Linked DNA regions of Dehalococcoides mccartyi 195. Each later gene encodes a partner of the first gene's protein in a complex. Links are inferred from orthologs where the notes say so. Each region holds a gene or a part of one and is shown in the gene's direction. Other genes may lie near its edges.

What was found.
Region 2: the proteins of mfd (region 1) and uvrA are in contact, whole or in part, in a crystal structure (PDB 4DFC), measured with the Escherichia coli proteins. The link is inferred for Dehalococcoides mccartyi 195 from one-to-one orthologs.

What each region holds. Positions count from the first base shown.
Region 1 is NC_002936.3:1,166,269-1,170,643, reverse strand. Bases 190-4,249 are described here. They hold mfd (transcription-repair coupling factor), read left to right. Parts: upstream 190-584; coding sequence 585-4,049; downstream 4,050-4,249. Other genes in these bases: DET_RS06575 (B12-binding domain-containing radical SAM protein), read left to right, coding at 4,121-4,249; proB (glutamate 5-kinase), read right to left, coding at 190-451. In the rest of the region: more of proB, read right to left, coding at 1-189; more of DET_RS06575, read left to right, coding at 4,250-4,375. UniProt on the Escherichia coli protein: Couples transcription and DNA repair by recognizing RNA polymerase (RNAP) stalled at DNA lesions. Mediates ATP-dependent release of RNAP and its truncated transcript from the DNA, and recruitment of nucleotide excision repair machinery to the damaged site.
Region 2 is NC_002936.3:499,211-502,911, forward strand. The notes cover bases 34-3,419. They hold uvrA (excinuclease ABC subunit UvrA), read left to right. Parts: upstream 34-378; coding sequence 379-3,219; downstream 3,220-3,419. Other genes in these bases: DET_RS02915 (M20 family metallopeptidase), read right to left, coding at 34-157; DET_RS02925 (HD domain-containing protein), read left to right, coding at 3,285-3,419. Also shown: more of DET_RS02915, read right to left, coding at 1-33; more of DET_RS02925, read left to right, coding at 3,420-3,701. UniProt on the Escherichia coli protein: The UvrABC repair system catalyzes the recognition and processing of DNA lesions. UvrA is an ATPase and a DNA-binding protein. A damage recognition complex composed of 2 UvrA and 2 UvrB subunits scans DNA for abnormalities.

The sequences.
Region 1 (4,375 bases):
ATTTGGCCTGCTGGATTTCATCTACCGCCACCACGTCATTTTCATTGACAATAGTTATAACTCCCAGCTCCATCAAAGCCAGCAGGGTATTTCTGGCGTTTAAGTAACCGGAACGGTCAGACAAATCACTCTTGGTCAGCAGACCCTGGGCAACAGTCAGCCCGTGGGGGCTGAACAGCTGGTCATAATAATTCATAAGCTGGCTCTGGCCTATAGCCGCCAGCACCTGCTTGAAAGGCACATCTTTCGGGATATGCCGGAGACCCATTTTAGCCCGTCCGGCGGCAATCGCCCCGGAGGAAACAATAATTACCTCCGTACCCAAACGGGTCAGGTCAGCTATCTGGCGGCATAAATCCGCCATGCGCTCATGGTCAAGCTTGCCTGTGCCTCCGGTCAGCAGGCTTGTCCCCAGCTTTATTACAATCCGTTTGTAACAATTTCCGTTCATAAATAAGTCATTATAGCAAGCAAGTTAAGCCAGAACAAGAATTCCCCCGTATAAGTTGCCGCCAGACTTGAGGGAAGGCTCTTCCCGATGATACAATTTTCAAATGGGGCTGCCTTTTACGGCAAGCCCCTAAATGTGTTTGGAGAAGATATTGAATCTTAGCGGTTTGCTGCCCCTTATAGACCAAAGCCCGTCATTTAACAGCTTGTTTGAAGCTCTGGACAAAGGTGAGGCTGATATTTCTGTTTTGGATGCGGGGCGGGGTTTCAGTCTGGCAGCTGTATACCGTAAACTCAAATGCCCCATGCTTATTATTACCTCACAGCCGGAGCGGGCCAGGGAATTGCTGGTGCAGATAGCTGCTTATACCGGGGAAGAGCCGGGGTTTTTGCCTGACCCAAGTTTGCTGCCGTACCAGCGGGCTGTTTCTGACCGCAATACCTCACTGGAAAAGATGCGTCTGGCAGGTATTTTGGGCGGGTTTATCCGCAGCCAAGACGCCCAGATAATAGTCAGTGCCGTGCCGGCTCTTCTTCAGCGTTATGTATCACCGGAAATATTCAAGCAGTCATTTTTGCAGGTCTGGACTGGTTTGGAAACCGAACCCCAGGATCTGATACGCCGTTTTCAGCAGCTGGGCTACCGCCAGGAAAATATTGTGGAAATACCGGGTACATATTCCCGCCGGGGCGGCATACTGGATATTTTCCCCTATACCGAAGATAACCCGGTACGGCTGGAGTTTTTCGGCAATACGCTGGAAAGCCTGCGTGTTTTTGACCCCCAAAGCCAGCGTTCGGGCAAAAGCCTGAATGAACTTACCATAAGCCCGGCAAGTGAGCTGTTTCATCTGGGGCAGCTGCCCGTTAAGGAACTTAACGCCAGGCTGGAGGCTTTGCTTACTGATAACCTTAATCCCGAATTCAGCCGCACTTTGTCCGCAGATATAGCCCGCCTTAAGGAAGGGCTTAAGCCCGAATACCCTGATTTTTTTGCCCCCCTGTTTAACACCTCAAGTATATTTGATTACCTGCCGGCAGATGCGCTGGTGGTGCTGGATGAACCAGCCTCCATAGAGCAGGCGGCCTCCCATCTGGATAAAGAAGCCGAAGAGCTGCGCTCTGACCGTTTGTCACAGGGTGAGCTGCCTTCGGTTTATCCCCGCCCCTATTTCAGCTGGGAAGAGATATCCGCCAAGCTGAAAACCAAAAAACGTCTTATTATGGCCTCTTTCGGGCGGGAAAGTGAGGCCTTAAAGCTGGATTTTGCCTCTCAGGATAACTACGTGGGGCGTTTATCCGCTTTGTATGAAAAACTGGGGGAGTTGAAAGGGCATACAGGCCGGGTAGTTATCATCAGCCATCAGGCTGCCCGTCTGGCAGAGCTTCTAAAAGAGCATGGTATTTCAGCATCTGTCCAAACAGATATTTTGAACCCCCCTCCCCCCTCCAGCCTTAGCCTGGTTCAGGGAATACTGGGCGGCGGCTGGAATCTCAGCGGCAATGTTCACATACTCACTGATGCCGAACTGTTCGGCTTTGTAAAAGAGCGGCGTCTGCCTTCCAAACGCCCGTCTGCCCGCAAGGGAGTGGTGCTGGATATAAAACCGGGTGAATTTGTGGTTCATATAGACCACGGGGTGGCCTTGTTCAGCGGGGTCAGCCACTTGAACCGTGACGGCATGGATAAAGAGTACCTGATACTCAATTATGCCGGCGGTGACAAACTCTACGTCCCCACAGACCAGATGGACAGGGTAAACCGTTTTATAGGCAGCGGGGATGAGCCGCCGTCTTTGCACCGTTTGGGTACTCAGGAATGGCAAAGGGCTAAAGAAAAGGCCAGCGAATCTGCGGAGGAAACCGCCCGTGAACTCCTTGATATTTATGCCAAACGTAAAATGGCCAGCGGATACCCGTTTTCCACGGATACCGTCTGGCAGCAGGAAATGGAGGCATCTTTCCCGTATCTGGAAACGCCTGACCAGCTGAAAGCCCTGTATGATATCAAGGCAGATATGGAAAACCCCCGCCCTATGGACAGGCTTATACTGGGGGACGTGGGTTATGGTAAAACCGAAGTAGCCATACGGGCAGCCTTCAAGGCGGTTATGGACGGCAAGCAGGTGGCAGTATTAGTACCTACTACCGTGCTTGCCCAGCAGCATTACACCACTTTCCGTGAGCGTCTGGCTACTTTCCCTGTCAAAATAGAGGTGCTTAGCCGTTTTTGCAGCCCGTCTGAACAGAAAACCACGGTTGAAAATCTGGAAAGGGGTGAGGTGGATATCTGCATAGGTACTCACCGCCTGATTCAGGCTGATATAACGTTTAAAGATTTGGGGCTGGTCATAATAGACGAAGAACAGCGTTTCGGGGTAGCCCACAAGGAGTTTTTTAAGAAGCTGCGGGCTCAGGTAGATGTGCTTACCCTCAGCGCTACTCCTATCCCCCGCACTTTGCACATGTCTTTGGTGGGGGTGCGGGATATGAGTATTATAGAAACCCCGCCCGGTGAACGCCTGCCCATCAAAACCGTGGTAGCCGCTTTTGATGAGAGGCTGATACGTGAGGCCATACTGCGGGAGATGGAAAGGAACGGGCAGGTATTTTTTGTAAATAACCGGGTGATGGGTATAAATCTGCTGGCAGAGCGTATTCAGCAGCTTGTCCCCGAAGCCCGTATCGGCATTGCCCACGGGCAGATGGCCGAAGAAAAACTGGCCGCTGTCATGGCTGATTTTGTGCGGCACGAGCTGGATGTGCTGGTATGCACCACCATTATAGAGTCCGGGGTGGATGTACCTAATGCCAATACCCTTATCATAAACCGGGCAGACCGCTTCGGGCTTACCCAGCTTTACCAGCTGCGGGGGCGGGTGGGACGCAGTTCCCAGCTGGCTTATGCCTATTTCCTGTATGAAAAAGATAAACGCCTGACATCTGATGCCGAAAAACGCCTGAAAACTATTTATGAGGCAGCCGAGCTTGGGGCAGGCTACGGTATTGCCATGAAAGATTTGGAAATACGGGGTGCGGGCACTTTGCTGGGGGTAAAACAGTCCGGATATATAAATTCGGTCGGTTTCAATCTGTATACCCAGATGCTGTCAGAGGCTGTGGCCGGGCTGAAGGCCAAGGGCAGCGGGCTTTCCAAAGAGGAAATACGTATCCAGAATATGCCCGCCCCCAAGCTGGATTTACCTTTAGATGCCTTTATACCCGAATATTATATTCAGGATTTGGATTTGCGTTTATCTATTTACCAGCAGTTATCCGCCATTACCAATCTGGCGGGAGTGTTGGAAAAGGAAAAAGAGCTGGCAGACCGGTTTGGACAAATACCGCCGGAGCTTGAAAACCTGCTTTACTCCCTCCGCCTGCGTTTGCTGGCCAAAAAAGCCCACGTGGATACCATAGTGACCGAAGGCAGCCAGATAGTGGTGCGGATGCTGGGCGGGCTGATAATAAACAAAACCTTGCTTGAGCCGCTGAGGGCAGGGGTGCTGGTAGGGCGTAATCAGGTGTCTGTCCAGTATAAAAAGCTGGGTGATAGCTGGAAAGAAGTGCTGGAAGAGGTTGTTTGGCGGCTGGGCTAGGCGGAGTTTAAAATGAAGAGTATTTATGATATTATTCAAAATATTCAAATATCCTCCCCCAGGAGATTCAAATGAAAATTTTACTCCTTTATCCCCGCTACCCGGACACCTTCTGGAGTTTCAAGCATGCCTTGAAATTTATCTCTAAAAAAGCCTCTTTTCCGCCTTTGGGTCTTTTGACTCTGGCCGCCATGCTGCCGGAGAACTGGCAGAAAAAGCTGGTAGACCTTAACATTGAAAACCTGGCGGATAAAGATATACTGGCGGCAGATTATGTTTTTATAAGCGCCATGGCCGTCCAGCAAAAATCCGCCCACGAATGTATA
Region 2 (3,701 bases), 670 kb from region 1 along the record:
ACAGGTATTCGCACAGCCATTCCACTGCTTTGTATTCCTGATAACCCAGCTCAGGGTTGGCATGCAGCTTAAGAGACAGTTCTTCCAAACTGCCCTTTTCAGTGTCAATCATTTTAATAACAGCACTTTTGATATTGGCAAGATTGTTATCTGACATTGACCTGATTATATCCCAAACCCACCTTAAATACCATTTGCCGTTCTGCTGTAATGGCTTAAAGACTATTTTTTTACGCTTGGATAGGCAGGTTTTTGATTTTAAACTGATACACCGCCAATAGGGGTTTGGTCTTGGCTTGTTAAGCATTATGGTGTAAAATATTAGAACACATGTTTTGATTTGTCCGGACTAATATAAATGAACAGGAGACCAAGCCTGTGGCTCAGGAATATATAAAGATAAAAGGTGCCCGCGAACACAACCTCAAAAATATAGATGTCCAGATTCCCCGTGACAAGCTGGTGGTTGTGACCGGGCTTTCGGGGTCAGGCAAGAGTTCACTGGCTTTTGATACCGTTTATGCCGAAGGGCAGCGCCGTTATATGGAGTCTCTTTCATCATACGCCCGCCAGTTTCTGGGCAGGATGGAAAAACCGGACGTAGACCATATAGAGGGGCTTTCACCGGCTATAGCCATTGACCAGAAGGGCGTCAGCCACAACCCCCGTTCCACCGTGGGGACAGTGACTGAAATATATGATTATTTGCGTTTGCTGTTTGCCCGCACTGGTCACCCTCACTGCCCTGAGTGCGGCAAGGAGATTTCCGCCCAGAGCGTGGAACAGATAACAGATGCCGTTCAAACTCTTGCGGAGGGTACAAAAATACTTATTCTGGGGCCGCTGGTGCGGGGGCGCAAGGGCGAGTATGCCCAGATGTTTAAAGACCTGCGTAAGTCAGGTTATGCCAGAGTGAGGGTAGACGGGCAGATTAGGGATTTGTCCGAAGAAATAGAGCTGGATAAAAATAAAAAACATGATATAGAAGCCGTAGTAGACCGGCTGGTGGTCGGTCAGGCAGGTGTGCAGGGGCGGATTGCAGATTCGGTTGAAACTGCCCTGAAACTGGGCGGCGGGTTGGTAATAATATCCGTGGTAGACGGGCAGGACATGCTCTTTTCAGAGAAATTTTCCTGTGCGGACTGCGGGGTGAGTCTGGGGGAGATAGAACCCCGGACTTTCAGCTTTAATACCCCCCACGGTGCCTGTCCCACCTGTATGGGGCTTGGTGCCAAGATGGAGCTTGACCCTGATTTGATTATACCGGACAAAAGTTTGTCTCTGGCTGACGGGGCGATCAGCCCATATCAAACCCAAAACTGGTATTTCGGGCAGCTTGAAGATTTAGCCCGCCGGGCGGGTTTTTCGGTTAATAAACCTGTCTCTACTTTTACGCCAGCCCAGATGCAGGTGCTGCTTTATGGTGAGGGCGGTGATATCCATAAATACCGCAACCGTTACGGGCGGGTACGGGAATATACCAGCGGCTTTGAGGGAGTAATCCCCCGCCTGGACAGACTTTACCGTGACAGCGAATCTCAGGGGGTAAGGGAAAGCATTGAAAAATACATGCTGGCCAGCCCGTGTCAGGCCTGCGGCGGTAAAAGGCTTCGCAAGGAAGCCTTGTCAGTAAAAATAGGCGAGCTTAATATTGCTGATGTTGCGGCCATGTCTGTAGATGAGCAGCTTAAATGGGCAAATGAACTGGCTGGCAAACATACCATATTTAACAAACGCGAACAGCTTATTGCCGCCCAGATACTCAAGGAGATACGTTCACGTTTGGGCTTTTTAAACAATGTGGGTTTGGAATACCTGACTATAGACCGTATTGCCGGGACGCTTTCCGGCGGTGAAGCCCAGCGGATACGCCTGGCATCCCAGATAGGCTCAGGGCTGATGGGGGTGCTTTACGTTTGTGATGAACCTACTATAGGCTTGCACCCCGCAGATGATACCCGTTTGGTGGAAACCCTGCAAAAGCTGCGTGATTTGGGCAATACCATACTGGTGGTGGAGCATGATGAATCCGTGATGCGGGCAGCGGACTATATTATAGATATGGGGCCGGGGGCAGGTGAACATGGCGGTCGGGTAGTGGCTACCGGTAATATCACTGAAATAATGCAAAATCCGGCTTCGCTAACCGGGCAGTATTTATCCGGTGCCAGAGTAATACCCGTACCCGAAAAGCGGCGTAATGGTAACGGGCAGGAAATAATAATACAGGGTGCCAGACAGAATAACCTTAAAAATATAGACGTACATATTCCGCTGGGCAAGCTGGTCTGTGTCAGCGGCGTATCCGGCAGCGGCAAATCCACACTGGTTACCGATATACTTTTTAAACATCTGGCCCAGGTGTTTTACGGGGCAAAAGACCGGGCGGGTGGCTCAGACGCTATAACCGGTACTGAACATATTGATAAAATAATAGAGATAAATCAGTCACCCATCGGGCGGACACCCCGTTCAAATCCGGCCACCTATACCGGGGCATTCACCCATATAAGGGAACTGTTTGCCTCTGTACCTGAAGCCAAAGTAAAAGGCTACGGGCCGGGGCGGTTTTCATTTAATATAAAAGGCGGCCGCTGTGAGACCTGCGGCGGTGAGGGTTCTATCCAGATAGAAATGCAGTTCCTGCCGGATGTGACCGTACCTTGTGAGGTCTGTCACGGGGCGCGTTATAACCGCGAAGTGCTGGAGATAAAATTTAAAGACAAGACCATTGCTGATGTGCTGGATATGACGGTAGACAGGGCACTGGAATTTTTTGAAAATTTCCCCAAAATCAGCTCCAAGCTCCAAACATTGCAGGACGTGGGTTTGGGATATATCCGCATCGGCCAGCCGGCACCCACCTTATCCGGGGGCGAGGCCCAGCGCATCAAACTGGCAACCGAGCTTTCCAAGCGGGCTACCGGGCGGACTTTATACATACTGGACGAACCCACCACCGGGCTTTCTTTTGAAGATGTGGCGGCGCTCTTACGGGTGCTTCAGCGGCTAGTGGACAGCGGCAATACGGTGGTTGTGATTGAACACCAGCTGGACGTTATTAAAAATGCAGACTGGATTATAGACCTGGGGCCGGGTGCGGGCGTAAAAGGCGGGCAGATTGTGGCTGAGGGCGTGCCTGAAGATGTAGCCTTAAATAAAGCTTCGCTTACCGGCAAATACTTGCGGCGGGTTTTGCCGAAACTTAAACCGGCTTAATAAATTACGGTCTGCTGTCAGGCGCAGTGGCAAATTTGTGAAGACTAATCAGCGGAGAGATAAATATGGACAGGCAGCTTGCTTTAGCTGAAGTAGAAAAACGGATAGAAAATAAAAATCTGGTCAAACATATGCTGGCGGTTGAGGCCGTCATGAAAAGTTTGGCTGCATATTTCGGTGAAAACGAAGATGAATGGGCTTTGGCCGGGCTTATACATGATATAGACCTGGGTGAAGTAAAAGACGATATGTCGCTTCACAGCAAACGCGGTGCCGAAATTGCCGCCGGTTTGGGTGCCAGTGAAGATGTCTGCCGGGCAATTCTGGTGCATAATTCGGCTCATGGCATCCTTCCTGAAAGCCGTATGGAAAAAGCTTTGTTCTGCTCTGACCCTATAACCGGCCTTATTACAGCCGCTGCGTTAGTCAGGCCGGATAAAAAGCTGGCCTGTGTGGAAGCTAAAAGTGTATCCAAACGCTTT